4 regions of the Arthrobacter sp. NPDC056727 genome follow, and region 4 is predicted to be linked to each of the others. Evidence: riboswitches for the same ligand, from Rfam matches in the RefSeq annotation. Region 4 holds a riboswitch; each other region holds the start of a gene.
The links. A riboswitch is a leader RNA that binds a small molecule or an ion and turns the genes downstream of it on or off. The one in region 4 is predicted to bind thiamine pyrophosphate.

Region 1: it holds a riboswitch for thiamine pyrophosphate, as region 4 does, so the genes downstream of both, ACFRAH_RS10760 (bifunctional hydroxymethylpyrimidine kinase/phosphomethylpyrimidine kinase) here and thiC (phosphomethylpyrimidine synthase ThiC) in region 4, are expected to answer to the same signal.
Region 2: it holds a riboswitch for thiamine pyrophosphate, as region 4 does, so the genes downstream of both, thiO (glycine oxidase ThiO) here and thiC (phosphomethylpyrimidine synthase ThiC) in region 4, are expected to answer to the same signal.
Region 3: it holds a riboswitch for thiamine pyrophosphate, as region 4 does, so the genes downstream of both, ACFRAH_RS20445 (ECF transporter S component) here and thiC (phosphomethylpyrimidine synthase ThiC) in region 4, are expected to answer to the same signal.

What each region holds. Positions count from the first base shown of each region.
Region 1 covers NZ_JBHTZA010000008.1:208,580-212,262, forward strand. The annotation lists gene rplU (50S ribosomal protein L21) at 1-223, opposite strand, end outside; gene ACFRAH_RS10760 (bifunctional hydroxymethylpyrimidine kinase/phosphomethylpyrimidine kinase) at 550-2,019, opposite strand; TPP riboswitch at 2,110-2,206, opposite strand; gene ACFRAH_RS10765 (Rne/Rng family ribonuclease) at 2,395-3,683, opposite strand, start outside.
Region 2 covers NZ_JBHTZA010000025.1:25,152-28,834, reverse strand. The annotation lists gene thiS (sulfur carrier protein ThiS) at 1-213, opposite strand, end outside; gene thiO (glycine oxidase ThiO) at 248-1,624, opposite strand; TPP riboswitch at 1,615-1,736, opposite strand; gene thiE (thiamine phosphate synthase) at 1,764-2,468, shown strand; gene ACFRAH_RS20060 (ferritin-like fold-containing protein) at 2,478-3,164, opposite strand; gene ACFRAH_RS20055 (RNB domain-containing ribonuclease) at 3,206-3,683, shown strand, end outside.
Region 3 covers NZ_JBHTZA010000026.1:43,099-46,781, reverse strand. The annotation lists gene ACFRAH_RS20455 (energy-coupling factor transporter transmembrane component T family protein) at 1-183, opposite strand, end outside; gene ACFRAH_RS20450 (ABC transporter ATP-binding protein) at 180-1,811, opposite strand; gene ACFRAH_RS20445 (ECF transporter S component) at 1,811-2,431, opposite strand; TPP riboswitch at 2,504-2,647, opposite strand; gene ACFRAH_RS20440 (heme-degrading domain-containing protein) at 2,768-3,319, shown strand; gene ACFRAH_RS20435 (DUF4235 domain-containing protein) at 3,395-3,658, shown strand.
Region 4 covers NZ_JBHTZA010000004.1:2,373-6,055, forward strand. The annotation lists gene ACFRAH_RS04970 (VOC family protein) at 1-26, opposite strand, end outside; gene ACFRAH_RS04975 (amidohydrolase family protein) at 106-1,188, opposite strand; TPP riboswitch at 1,285-1,392, shown strand; gene thiC (phosphomethylpyrimidine synthase ThiC) at 1,388-3,217, shown strand; gene ACFRAH_RS04985 (alpha/beta fold hydrolase) at 3,223-3,683, opposite strand, start outside.

The DNA.
Region 1 (3,683 bases), on a different contig from region 4:
GGATGACGATCTTCGGACCACGGAGGTCCTGGAGGATCTCAGCCGTAACAGTCACCTTGGCCAGGTCAGCAGCTGCGGACGTGACCTTGTCACCGTCTACCAGGAGCAGCGCGGGCAGCTCAATGGTGCTGCCAGCTCCACCGGCGACGCGGTTCAGGGTAACGAAGTCTCCAACAGAAACCTTCTCTTGGCGGCCGCCTGCGCGGACAATCGCGTACACCACTTGGGAACTCACTTCTCTCGACGTTTATTACTAAATTTGCGTGCGGAACCCGGGTCCGGAATTGGCCTGGTTCTCGCTGTGCCTCAACGCCGTGGATTTCCCGGGGGAACCCGTGAGCTATCCCAGGAACAAGTCCGACTGGACGTCCCGGGTCATAACCCAAGTGTTGGCGTAAGCACCGAAGATCCAGAATACGCTAATTCCGTCGTCGGCCGCAAATGAGGCTGGCACCGGCGGGTTGCCCGTGATAGGCGCCACAGAGGCCGCCGTTCCGGACATCCGGTGCCGTGCGCGACTATCCTACCCGTAGGAGGACCCGCTTTCGTTCAGCTGTGCCGGGTCGGCGCGTCGAAGAACTCCACTTCGAACCGGCATGACTGCCGGAAGGCGGTGATCATCGCGTTCCGCTCCCCCGCCGACGCGGCGCGGCCGGCGTCGTCGGCTATTTCTATGGCCCGCAGGGTGGCCGCAGCGAAGTCCTCATCGGCATATGTCCGCAGCCACTCGGCGTACGGATGCCCGGCATGCGCCCCGGCGGCCACGTACTCCGCTTGCAGCGTCTCCCCCACTTCGGCGTACAGCCAGAAGCAGGGCAGGACCGCGGCCACCAGCACGGCGTAGCTGCCGCCCGCCGAGGCCGCCAGGAGATGGTCGACATAGGCCTTCGTGACCGGTCCCAGCTCCGTCTGCACTGTGCGCGTGCTGAGCCAGTTGCGGTGCAGTTCCGATTCAACTTCCAGGCATTGCTGGGACGACCGTGCCCAGAACAGCTGCTCGGCCTCGGTCGGGGCCAGGGCGCTGGCCCGGGCGAGGACGCGGGAGTAGCCGTTGAGGTAGATGGCATCCTGGGCGAGGTAGTAGGCGAATTCCTTCTCTGCAAGAGTGCCCTCGGCAAGCCCGCGGATGAAGCCCAGGCCGTAGATGGCTTCCAGATCGGCCAAGGTCTCGCCACGCAGCTGTTCTGCGAACGCGCCCCTCCGTTCGGGCTGGGCCAGATGGTGGAAATGGTTGATCGGTCCGTTGCCGGCACCGACCTCCAGCAGCCCGGATGTGCGGAGCGCCCCGGCGAGCCATGGCTTAACTGCACGCAGTGACGCCTCCCAGTCACCCAGCCGTGCCTGCGCGGTGGCCATGGCCGACGAGAGTGAGCATCCGGTGCCGTGGCTGTTCCGCGTGGGGATCCGCTCGCCCGCAACCTCCACCACCTCCGCGGACAGAAGCCCGGCGGTGTTGACGAGGGCGTCAGGGCAGGTTGAGCCGTTCAGGTGCCCGCCCTTGACGAGCACCGTGGCACCTGTCTGGTCCGCGAGGCGCCTGCCCTGGTCGAGGGCGGCGGCCCAGTCCGCGGCTTCCGGTTCCCCGAGCAGCATGGCCAGTTCGGGAAGGTTGGGGGTGATCAGGTCCGCGAGCGGCAGCAGCTGCCGGAGGGCAGCCTCCGCGGACTCCTGCAAAAGCCGGTCACCGCTGGTGGCCACCATCACCGGGTCCAGAACCACGACGCCGGGCCGCACCTTTTCGAGCCAGCTGCGGACAGCGCCGATCACCTTGTCATCGCCCAGCATGCCGATCTTTACGGCGTCCACCCGGATGTCGTCGCTGACAGCGTCCAGCTGGGCTGAGAGGAATGAGGCCGGCGGAACGTGCACGCCGCTCACGCCGGTGGTGTTTTGGGCGGTCAGGGCGGTTATCGCCGCCATCCCGTAGCCGCCGTGGGCAGCGATGCTCTTCAGGTCGGCCTGGATGCCTGCGCCGCCGGACGGGTCCGAGCCTGCGATCGCAAGGACCCGGGGAACCATGCGGGAGGCCGGAACGACCGGTGCCGCGGTTTCCAGCAGTGAATTGGCGGCGGCCGCGGGTGCGGGCAGGAGCGATGCTGATGACAGTGCTGTTGACAAAGAAGACATCCCTTCGCCGGTGCTAACCGGACAGGTTCAACGGGTTTGGATCTCAGCCGGCCCGTGCGCGGCACCCCGTGTCAGTCCTCCAGCCTAGCCGGTCGTCCGGCACAAGGCACCGAATTTCGTGTTTGCGACAGACCGGCGGCCAGAAGGCAAGGAGCCGAAAAGTCCCGGAACACGAAAGGCCTGGTACACGAAAGGTCCGGCACCGCAACGGCGGCGCCGGACCTTCCTTGTGGACTCAGGGGTCAGTCATTCCGGACCCCGGCCGGCTCAGAGTTCGGAGGCGGGAACACCGACCCCCAGAATGATCGGCTCGCCGGCCGGCCGCGTAGCCGCCTTGGCCGCGTGCGAATCGCCCGCCTCGGGTGCCTTGGCCTCGTGCGAGTGCCCGGCGGCGGCTGCCGGAGCAACCTCGTGGTGCTCCACGGATGTTTCGTTGGCTGCACCCTGGGGGCGGCTGGCGCTGCGGTTGCGGCGCGGACGTCGCCCGCGGGACGGCACGGCGGAGCTTTCGGCAGGCTGGCTTTCCGGCTGCCGGGCCGGCGGCAGTTGAGTTGCCGGCTGTACCGGCGCTTCTTCCTTCTCGGCGGGGGCAACCGGGCTGCCGAGGTGCGCGAAGGCCTCCTCCAGGCGGTCCAGCGTCAGGGCCGGCGCTTCCTTGGCCGGCTCTTCGCTGTGATCCACAAACGGAAGAATCACTTTCTCGCCGCCGAACGTCAGGACGGCTCCGGGACGCCCGGAGACGCTCTCCGTTTCCGGGGCACGGTGCACCACAGGGCTTTCCGGCGCGGCGGCCGCAGGTGCGGCCGGGCGCGTGGCTTCCCCTGGCGCTGCGGCGCTGTGCGCTGCCTCCTCGTGCAGGTGTGCGGCGTGCGCGGCTGCTGCGATGTTGGCGAGGGCAGCGCGCGTCGCTTCTGCCTTCGCGTGGCGCTCGGCTTCCGACGGTTCGGGGTGGTGCAGCGCCGCGGGGACGGCCGGCGCAGACTCTGACGGCTGTCCGCCCTTGCCGCGGCGGCGTTTCCGCTCCGGCCGGGCGGGGGGCTGAACCTCCGCGCGGTGTACGTGGTGCTCTGCGGCCACGGTGTTGGCGCGGCGGTGCTCAACGGGCTCGTCATGGGTAACGACGCCCCGGCCCGCACACGCCTCGCACTGCTCGCCGAAGACTTCCAGGAGGCCGGTGCCCATGCGCTTGCGGGTCATCTGCACGAGCCCCAGCGAGGTGACCTCGGCAACCTGGTGCTTGGTCCGGTCGCGGCCGAGGCACTCCACCAGCCGGCGCAGGACCAGGTCGCGGTTGGACTCCAGCACCATGTCGATGAAGTCGATGACGATGATGCCGCCGATGTCGCGCAGCCGCAGCTGGCGGACAACTTCCTCGGCAGCCTCGAGGTTGTTCTTGGTGACGGTCTCTTCGAGGTTGCCGCCGCTGCCGGTGAACTTGCCGGTGTTAACGTCAACCACCGTCATGGCCTCGGTCCGGTCAATGACCAGGGAGCCGCCGGATGGCAGGAACACCTTGCGGTCCAGCGCCTTGTGGATCTGCTCGTCGATGCGCCAGG
Region 2 (3,683 bases), on a different contig from region 4:
GAGTTCGATCTCGTCGCCCTCGGCGAGGGCGGTGCTGTGCCACTGGCTGCGCGGCACCACGGCCGCGTTCCGGGCCACCGCAACTCCCAGCCGGCGTCCGTCGGCGGCCTGTCCGCTGGCGGACAGGCGGCGTCCCGTGACCTGGCTGACAAGTGTGGTGACCGAGGCGCCCTCGCCTACTTCCTGTTCAATACCGTTCAAAGTGATGTTCATGCTGATTCCTTGTTTGGGTCAAATGTGACGTGCGTCATGCCGGAGTGCCCGCGGCGGCCGGGGTCACCCGCGGTGGTCGGTTCGGCGCCTGGCCCGGGACCGGGGTGAGCCCCGCGGCAGCGCCCCGGGCATCCGGGATCCCGGGGGAAAACCGGGCCGGCCGGAACGCGGCCCAGCGTGGGTCGGTAATGCCATCCATGAGCTGGCGGCAGATCGCCGCGGCGGCCGGGGTCAGCAGCACGCCGTGGCGGAAGAAGCCCGTGGCGATGATGAGGCCCGCCACGTCCGTGCCGGCATCCTGCCCACGTGCGGGTACGCATGCAGGCACACGGCCCAGCAGGGGCGCGTTGTCCGGAGTGCCCGGCCGTGCCCGGGCGGTGGCTTCGAGCAGTTCAAGTTCGGCGACGGCCGGCAGCAGCGCCTGCGCGTCACGAAGCAGCTGGTAGACGCCGCCGGCGCTGGTGCCCGGCACGCCGTCCTCGCGCTGGGTGGCACCGATCACCACGGTGCCGTCCTGGCGGGGCACGATGTAAACCGGGACGCCCCGCACCATGCCCCGGACGGTGGCAGTAAGCAGGGGCTGCAGGTGCGCGGGGACCCGGAGCCTGAGGATGTCCCCATGGACCGGGCGCAGCGGCAGCTGGAGCCCGTCCGGCAGGTGCTGCAGGTGCGCCGCGGCCAGGCCGTTGGCCACCACCGTCTCGGCCGCCCTGACAGTTCCGCCCCCGGCCAGCCGGACCCCGCAGACACTGCCGCCGTCCCAGAGCAGGCCGGCGGCGTGCTCCCGCACCGCGAACCCGTCGGCCGCCGCAATCTCCTGGCGCAGTAACTCCTGGCCAGAGCCGGCCAGCCCTGCGGCCAGCGCTTTCACAAGCCTGCGCGGATCCACCTGGTGGTCCGCCGGGATGTCCAGGGCGCAGGAGATTCCGGGGCTGAGCAGCGGCTCCCGGGAGCGTGCCTCGCGGATGGTCAGCGGTTCAACATCCAGGCCGTGGGTCCGCTGCACGTCCCGCAGGTCCATCAGGGCGCGCCGGTCGGCGGGATCCGCACCCAAGGCAAGGGTCGGCGTCGTGAGATACCCGGCGTCCCCGCCGGCAGTGAGCGTGGCGGCAAACTCCGGCCACCTGGCCGAGGACTCCAGCATCAGCTCCAGGAGCCCTTCCTCCTGGTAGTGCAGTTCGCTGACCGGGGCGAGCATCCCGGCCGCAGCCCAGCTTGCGCCGCTGCCGGGGGCTTCATCGATGAGCACCACCGAACGGCCGGAACGCCGCGCCTCCCAGGCGATGCCGTGGCCCACCACGCCCCCGCCGATGACGGCCACGTCTGCCTCGACTACTGTGCTGGCCTCAGCTGGTGTGCCGGTCTCAACTGATGTGGCGGCACAATCGTCGCCGCTGGATTCAGGATTCATGATTTCCTTCCCTACGCCGGTACTAACCGGATCAGGTCAAGCGGTCGGCTCTGACGCCCTCTCAGCCCTGCGCCATTTATGACATCGGCAACGGGCTCCCGCGGTACCTGCCCAGTTTAGAGGAACTAAGGTGGTTGCCATGACCGAGCACTCTGCCCACACCGCCGCCCGCCTGTACCTCTGCACCGACGCCCGCAAGGACCGCGGGGACTTTGCGGACTTCGTGGACGCGGCGTTTGCCGGCGGCGTAGACATCATCCAGCTGCGGGACAAGAGCATCGAGGCGGCCGAGGAACTCGAGCTGCTGGAGATCGTCCACGCCGCGGCCCGCAGGCACGGACGGCTTTGGGCCGTGAACGACCGCGCCGACATCGCGTCCATCGCCGGCGCACCGGTGTTCCACATCGGCCAGAAGGACCTGCCGCTGCGCGCTGCCCGGAAGCTGCTGCGCGATGCAACGGTGATCGGGCTGTCCACGCACAGCACGGAGCAGATCGATGCCGCCGTCGCCGCCGCCCACGGGCGCAGCGGCCTTGACTATTTCTGCGTCGGCCCGCTCTGGGCCACCCCCACCAAACCCGGGCGCGCCGCCGTCGGACTTGAGCTGCTGACCTATGCGGCGGAGGCTGTGCGCACCGCGAACGAGGAACGGGTGGGAGGCCTGCTGCTGCCCTGGTTCGCGATCGGCGGGATCGACCGAACCAACGTCGAGCAGGTCCTGGCAGCCGGAGCCAGCAGGATCGTCGTCGTCCGCGCAATCACGGAGGCGTCCGACCCGGCCGCGGCGGCGGCGGAACTGCTCGACGCGCTCGACGCAACGTCCCCGGCAGCCATCGCGCGATAGCCCGGCGCGCTACCCGCTCAGGCCCAGCTGGACCATCCGCTTGGAATGGTTTTCCGCGACCTCGGCGGTGATGCCGCGCACCAGTTCCCGTGCGGTGGCGTCCGTGGCGCCGGGTTCCGCCTCGACGAACAGTTCGCTCAGAAAGGCGTGTTCGTGGCCCACCCGCTGGGCCTGCGTGATCGCTTCACCGAGGAGGCGGCGGCCCCACAGCGCCAGCCTGGACGCGAGCCGGGGGTCGTCGGCCAGCGCTCCCCTGAGCCGCTCCCGGAGGACTGCCGTGGCCTCCTCGGACGACTGGATCTGCTCGATGACCTCCCGGGTTCCGGCATCCACGAACCGCGCGACAGCCTGGTAAAAATCGGCGGAAACGGTGTCCGCCACATACGCCTTCATCAGGGATTCGTACCAGTCCGCCGGGCGGGTCCGTTCGTGGAAGTGGTCCACGGCCGACTGGAACGGCAGCATCGCATCTTCGACGTCCACACCCATCTCCGCCAGCTTGGCACTCACCAGTTCGTAATGCTGGAATTCGATGACGGCGATCCTGCCGAGCACGGCACGGTCATGAAGCGTGGGCGAGTAGCGGGCGTCGGAGGACAGCCGTTCGAACGCGGACAGTTCGCCGTAGGCCATCACACCGAACAGGTCTGCAACGAAGCGGTCGTAGCGTGCGGTGCCAGCCGAGGATGTGCCCATAATCCAAGACTAACGGCGCAATTCGGGCTAACCTGATTTTCGTGTCACATCATCGGCTGTCGCCCAGCGTCCACGAGCAGACCAACGCGCTCGCGGACGCCCTGAGCGCGCTGCGGACGGAACTGGAGCTTCCCGGGGAGTTCCCCGAGGACGTGCTCAAGGAGGCCGAAGCCGCCGTTGCCGGCCGGGAATTCCCGGCCCTGGACCTGACCGGGGTGGAGTTCCTGACCATCGACCCGCCGTCGTCCACCGACCTTGACCAGGCCCTCTTCATCGAACGGCGCGGGGACGGCTACCGGATCCTTTACGCCATTGCCGACGTTCCGTCCTTCGTGCAGCCGGGCGGCGCGCTCGACGCCGAGACCCGGCGCCGCGGGCAGACGTTCTACGCCCCGGACGGCCGGATCCCGCTGCATCCGGAGGTCATCAGCGAGAACGCCGGAAGCCTGCTGGCCGGGCAGCTGTGCTCGGCCTTCGTCTGGGAGTTCGAGCTCGACGCCGCCGCGGAGGTGGCGTCCG
Region 3 (3,683 bases), on a different contig from region 4:
CGAAAACGTCAGCCCGGCCAGGGGAAAGAGCAGCAGTTCGCACACCAGGGCAACCGACGCTGACATCCAGTCGATGGACAGCGCAAGGGCCAGGGTAATGAGGAAGACCGCGGCGAATTTGGCCAGCGGATTGGCGCGCGTCAGCACCGCCCGGTTTCCGGCGAGTGTCAGGACTTCCCTCATGGCGCCGCCTGTTCTGACGTCGGTTGGGCTTGCCTCTGCCCTGCAGCCCGCGGTTCGGCCCTGCCGCCGGAGCCCAGCCGCAGCTCGGTCCCGCCGAGGACATGGGTGAACTCCTCGTCGTGCGTCACGGACACCACGGCCGTGCCGGCGTCGAGCAGTTCGGAGAGGAACGAGGCAAGCTCCGCCCACGTGTTGGCATCCTGTCCGAAAGTGGGCTCGTCCAGGACAAGCACCTGCGGGTGGGCGGCCAGGACAGTGGCCACGGACAGCCGGCGTTTCTCCCCGCCGGACAGGGTGTACGGGTTGGCGTCCACCAGATGGGTGAGGCGCAGGCGCTCCAGCAGCTCGTCGACGCGCTCCTCGCCGTGGCCCAGATGGCGCGGCCCGAACTGCAGCTCGTCCAGGACGCGGCCGGTGACGAACTGGTGCTCGGGTTCCTGGAATACCGTGCCGATCCGGGAGATCAGCTGCTCGGGCTTCCATTTGTAGGGGTCGATGCCGGCGCCGGCGCCCAGCTCAACGGTCGCGGAGACCTTGCCGTCCACGGGCGGAAGCAGCCCGGCGAGGGTCAGCGCGAAGGTGGATTTGCCAACGCCGTTGGGACCCGTGACAGTCAGCGCCTCACCGGCACGGACCTGTGCGGTGACGTCCCGCAGAACCGGCACCGGGGGCACAGAACGGAAGCCGCGGCGCCGGGGACGTTCCCGCGAGACCGCGAGCTTTTCCGCGGCCAGCAGGAGCTGGCCGGCATCGCTCCCGGAGGGCGGCGTAGCCAGCCCGGCGGAGCGGCGCCGGGTTTCCGGAACGTAGCCCGGGACCCAGACGCCGGCGGCGGTGAGCATTCCGCGGGCCTGTTCGAGGACCTCGTCCGGGGTCCCGTCGATCAGCACTGCCCCGCTCGCGGCGGAACCCGGCTGCAGGACCACGATCCGGTCCACCAGGTCTTTCCATGCCGCCACACGGTGCTCCACCACCACCAAGGTGGCGCCGGTCTTGTCGAGGCAACGGCCCACCGCGTCCCGGACCTCCAGGACCCCGGCGGGGTCGAGGTTGGCGGTCGGCTCGTCCAGGAGGATGAGCCCCGGGCGCATGGCCAGGATGCCGGCGAGCGCCAGGCGCTGCTTCTGGCCGCCGGACAGGGACGACGTCGGGTGGTTCAGCGGCAGGTGGGACAGTCCGACGTCGTCCAGTGCCTCGTGCACCCGGCGCCAGATCTCGTCGCGGGGCACGGACAGGTTTTCGGCGCCGAAGGCGACGTCGTCGCCGAGGCGGGACAGCACCACCTGGGTTTCAGGGTCCTGCTGCATGAGTCCGGCGCGGCCCCGTTGCGCCCGCGGGGACGCGCCGTCGATGAGCAGCTCGCCGCTCTCGTCCGCGTCGTCGGGGTCCTGGTTCCCGGCGCCGATCACTGAGCTGTCCGCGTCGCTGTCCCCCAGCACCCCGGCCAGGGCGTGGAGCAGCGTGGACTTGCCGGCCCCTGACGGGCCGAGCAGCAGGACACGCTCACCGGGCCGGATGTCCAGGTCGAGCGCGTGGACGGCGGGTTTGGTGCGGCCGGCGTGGCGCCAGCCCCAGCCGCGGGCGTGTACCGCGGCGGGGCGGACGCCGCCGTCGTGGGAAGCGGGCATCAGTTGAAGACGGGCTCCGTGGCTGCCTTGCGCGACGCGAAGGAGCTCAGCACGCCGGTCCTGGCCAGGCCGCGGGTGGCGATCCAGGACAGGGCGCCGGCAATGACCGCGCCGGAGATGGCGCAGAACACGATGTACGCGAGCTTGTCGCCTCCGCTGTAGGCGATGTTCCAGCCCCACGGCGCGAAGGAGTCGTTAAGTCCGCAGAACAGGCCCGCGCCGGCGCCGGCCAGCAGAGAAGCCGGGAGGTTGAACTTCCGGTACACCAGGGCGGCGAACACGAGCTCCGCGCCGAGGCCCTGGAGGACGCCGGAGATCAGCACCGTGGTGCCGTACTGCGAGCCCATGAGGAGCTCGCCCGTGGCGGCGACCGTTTCGCAGAACAGGGCAGCGCCGGGCTTGCGGATGATGAGCATGCCCAGGACCGCCGGAATCATCCAGCCGCCGGCATACAGGCCGGTCAGGGGCGGGTAGACGGCGTTGACGGGAGTGGAGATGACGTTGGCGCCCTGGGACCAGGCCCAGAAGATAACCCCGCCGGCGACGGCGATGAGCGCCGCCACCACGATGTCCGCAACGCGCCAGTTATAGCTGGTCTTCCTGATTGATGCAGTTGTCATGATGGTCCTCCTGAGGAACAGGAGGGGAAAGCGTTCCCCCGGCCGCCGGTGGCTGGGCCTCCTGCTGCCGGGCGCTCTGAGAACTCGACTCCCTTGCGCCGGTACTAGCCGGATCAGGTTCGAGGGTCTGCGGCGGTCCGCACTCTCAGCGCCCATCCGCGGTTGCGCTGGCAGTTGCCTTTGCATCCCGACGGCGGCGCTCCCCTGTCGTGATAAATCTGCCCTTGTGGGCTGGTCCAGTTTACACCCCGGCGGCCCCGGAATCCCGGGGCCGCCGTCACAATCCGGGAGACGTCCCTGCGCTGCCGGGACAGCCGTGCGGAGTACATTGGGGCCATGACGCTACAGGACTCCGGCAGCCCTGCCCTGCCCGCCTTTGACCCCGATTCCACCGAGGAACAGCCCGCGGGATCCCTGGAAGCCCTGATCGGCCAGATCGAGGGTGAGATCGCCGAACTGCAGTTTCCCAGGTTCAGCAAGGACGACGCCCTGGCGCTGGGCCTGGAACTGGTGGAACGCGGCAAGGAAGAGAACCTGCCCATCGCCATCGACATCACCAAAGGCCAACAGGTCCTCTTCCACGTGGCGCTCGAGGGTGCCACACCGGACAACGATGGCTGGGTGCGGGCCAAGCAGCGGACTGCCGTGCGCTACGAGGAGCCGTCGCTGCTGGTGGGACTGCGCGGCCGCGTCGGCGGGGGACGGATCGAGGACAACGCGTGGTTCGACCAGTCCACCTACGCCGCCCACGGCGGAGCCTTCCCCGTCTATGTGCGGGATGTGGGGGCGGTGGCCGTGGTCACGGTGTCCGGGCTGCCGCAGAAGGCGGACCATGACCTCGTGGTGCGGGCCCTGCGGGAAATCCACCGTTCCATGCGGCTGGGCTGACGCTTCACGCGGACAGGCTGCTCCATGCGGATAGGCTAGGGAACAACCAGTGTTCATCTCGCGAGGAGTTCCGGAATGAGTTTCTTCATCAAACTGCTTGGCACCGGCATCAGCCTGCTTGCAGGGTTCGCCGGCACCAAGGCCGTCGACACCATCTGGGAAAAGGTCACGGGGCAGAAGCCCCCCAAGGGCGACAAGGACGACGTCCCCACAACGCTGCGCACCGCCCTGACGTTCGCCCTCGTCTCCGCTTCTGTGAGCGCCGTGATCCAGGTGCTGGCCAACCGCGGCACGCAGCGGGCCATCACCCGCTTCGCCAAGACCCAGGACATCGTCTAGGGCCGTCGCCCCCCCCAACATCGGG
Region 4 (3,683 bases):
TCCTGGCTGCTGTCTGCTGCTGTCATTGAATACTCCCGAAATGTCCGGACCACCGGATTTCGGTAGCCTCTACATCTCTAAATTACTTGAAGCTTCAATTTATTCCTAACGGACAATCCTGCCGCGCAGAATCACATGGCTGAGGTTTCGGATGGTCTCCGGCACGGCGCGCGGGTCCTCGCGGCAGACCACCACGTCGGCGTCCGCGCCCTCCGCCACGCCCTCGGCTCCCAGCCAGCGGCGCGCCCGCCAGCACGCCGCGTCCAGTGCCGCCGCTGCCGGCAGCCCGGCGGCGTGAAGTTCAAGGATTTCGTCCGCAATGCGTCCGTGCCGAATCACGCTGCCGGCATCAGTTCCCGCGTAGATTTCGACGCCGGCCTCGTAGGCTTCCAGGACACGCTCGCGGCGCCGGGCCCACAGTGCGCGCATGTGCCCGGCATACTCCGGGAACTTCGGCTCCGCCTGGGCCGCAATGTCGGGGAAGGTGGCGATATTGATGAGGGTGGGCACGATGGGCACCCGCTGCTCGACGAACCGGGGAATGTGCCTGGGCAGCAGCCCCGTGGCGTGCTCAATGCAGTCGATGCCGGCGTCGAGCATGTCATCCAGGGCGTCCTCGCCAAAGCAGTGCGCCGTGACCCTGGCCCCCTCGTCGTGGGCTGCCCGGACGGCGTCCCGCACGGCCGCGGCAGGGAAGGAAGGCGCGAGGTCGCCGGCGGCCCGGTCGATCCAGTCCCCCACCAGCTTGACCCAGCCGTCCCCTTCCCTCGCCTGCTTGCGTACCGCCTCCACCAGCCCCTCCGGTTCAACTTCGACGGCGAAGTTCCGAAGGTAGCGGCGGGACCGGGCAACGTGCCGGCCGGCCCGGATGATCCGCGGCGCATCAGGCCGCTGCTGCAGCCAGCGGGTGTCGCTGACGACCCCCGCGTCCCGCACCAGCAGGGTTCCGGCGTTGCGGTCCGTCATGGCCTGGTCATACGCCACGTCATCCTCAACGGCCCCCTCCGGGCCCAGCCCGATATGGCAGTGCGCATCCACGAACCCGGGCAGCACCCAGCCCTCCAGGACGGCGTCCGGCCGCTGGGCCGGCCGGCTGAACGTCAGTTTCCCGTCCACGGCCCAGAGCCCGCGGCGTTCCTCATCCGCTGCTGTGAGCACGGGTCCGCTGAATTCGATGATGTGAGCCATGGCACCAGCTTAATTGGCCGGCTCCAGCCTAATTGGCCCCCTGCACCCCCTCCTTCACAGATGGACAGGCACAAACCGGGCTGTGGTAGCTTCGTCTAACGACCACACGGGGGCCCCTGCAGGGGCTGAGATCAGGCTGGCGCAGCCTGCGACCGTTGAACCTGTCCGGGTAATGCCGGCGAAGGAAGTGAGCAGTAAATTGAGTACCCAGAAATCACAGCTGAGCCCTGCCCAAAATGAAGCGGCCCAAAATGACGCGGCCCAAGACGACACCGTCGCCGTCACGCAGTCGCTGAAATCCCATTCTCTGGCCTATCTGGAGGGCGACGGCCTGCGGGTTCCGGTAACGGAAATCGCCTTGGAGCCCTCACCGAACGGCGAGCAGAACGAGCCGCTGCGCGTTTACCGCACGGCGGGTCCGGGCAGCGACCCGGTGGTGGGCCTGGCACCGTTCCGTGCGGAATGGATTGAGGCGCGGGCGGACACGGAAACGTACGGCGGTCGTGAGCGCAACCTGCTCGACGACGGCAAGTCAGCCGTGCGCCGCGGCGCGGCTTCCGCCGAATGGAAGGGCGCCAGGCCGGTGCCCCGCCGTGCGGCGGACGGCAAGACGGTGACGCAGATGCACTATGCGCGCCAGGGTGTCATCACGCCCGAAATGCGCTTCGTGGCCCTCCGCGAGAACTGCGACGTGGAGCTGGTCCGCAGCGAACTCGCCGCCGGACGGGCCATCATCCCCAGCAACATCAACCACCCTGAATCCGAGCCGATGATCATCGGCAAGGCGTTCCTGGTGAAGATCAACGCCAACATCGGCAACTCGGCCGTCACCAGCTCCATCGCGGAGGAGGTGGACAAGCTGCAGTGGGCCACCCAGTGGGGCGCGGACACCGTGATGGACTTGTCCACGGGCGATGACATCCACACCACGCGCGAGTGGATCATCCGCAACTCCCCCGTGCCGATCGGCACGGTGCCGATCTACCAGGCGCTGGAAAAGGTCAACGGCGAAGCGAACGCGCTGACGTGGGAGATCTTCCGTGACACCGTCATCGAACAGTGCGAGCAGGGTGTGGACTACATGACCATCCACGCCGGCGTGCTGCTGCGGTACGTGCCCCTCACGGCGAACCGCGTCACCGGCATCGTCTCCCGCGGCGGTTCGATCATGGCCGGCTGGTGCCTGGCACACCACCAGGAAAACTTCCTCTACACCCACTTTGACGAGCTCTGCGAGATCTTCGCGAAGTACGACGTCACCTTCTCGCTGGGTGACGGCCTGCGGCCGGGCGCGACGGCGGATGCCAACGACGCGGCGCAGTTCGCCGAACTGGACACCCTGGCCGAGCTGACCCAGCGGGCCTGGGAGTTCGACGTGCAGGTGATGGTGGAGGGGCCGGGCCACATTCCTTTCCACCTGGTGCGTGAGAACGTGGAGCGCCAGCAGGAACTCTGCAAGGGTGCTCCCTTCTACACACTGGGCCCGCTGGTCACGGATGTGGCACCGGGCTACGACCACATCACCTCGGCCATCGGCGCCACGGAAATCGCCCGCTACGGCACGGCCATGCTCTGCTACGTCACCCCCAAGGAACACCTGGGCCTGCCCAACAAGGACGACGTGAAGACCGGCGTCATCACGTACAAGATCGCCGCCCACGCCGCCGACCTTGCCAAGGGGCACCCCGGCGCAAACGAGCGGGACGATGCGCTGTCCAAGGCCCGGTTCGAGTTCCGCTGGCGCGACCAGTTCGCGCTGTCGCTCGACCCGGTGACGGCCGAGTCCTTCCACGACGAGACGCTCCCGGCGGAACCCGCCAAGACGGCTCACTTCTGCTCGATGTGCGGACCCAAGTTCTGCTCCATGCGGATCAGCCAGGACATCCGGAACGAGTACGGCTCAGCCGAAGCGCAGGCCGCCCTCGCGGAGATGGCCGAGGGCATGCGCGAGAAGAGCGAGGAGTTCCTCGCTGCCGGTGGGAAGGTGTACCTTCCGGAGCTGCGGCTTCCCGAGTCAACCCGCAAGTAATTCTTCTAAGAGGCTCTCGGCGTCTGGCGCCGGCTGACCTCTGCGATGAATGACCTGATGTAGCGGTCACCTTCCGGTGAGTCGTGGGGCCGGTGCCCTCCCGCAGCAATGTGGTGGAGGGCACCGGTTTCGCGCAGGTAGCCGGCGATCTCCTCGTACAGCGGCTCCCAGCCGCCGGTGAGGACCAGGGTGGGCACGCCCGGCACGATCTGCAGCGGTGCCTGCCACGGCGGTGCCTGCAGGCGCAGCCGCCTGGCAGCGCGTTTCGCCTCGGGGGTACTGGGCTCCGGGGTGTCCGCGGCGAACGCGCGGCGTAAAAACTCACGCTCGTAGTCGTCGTCGCCGAGCTGGTGCCGGACCTCGAACAGCGGCTCCATCAGCGCCCGGTGTGCGGCGGTCGCCGGCAATTCGGCGGTGAGCGACAGGCAGGCCGGCTCCACGAGCGTCAGCGAGAAGACCAGGTCCG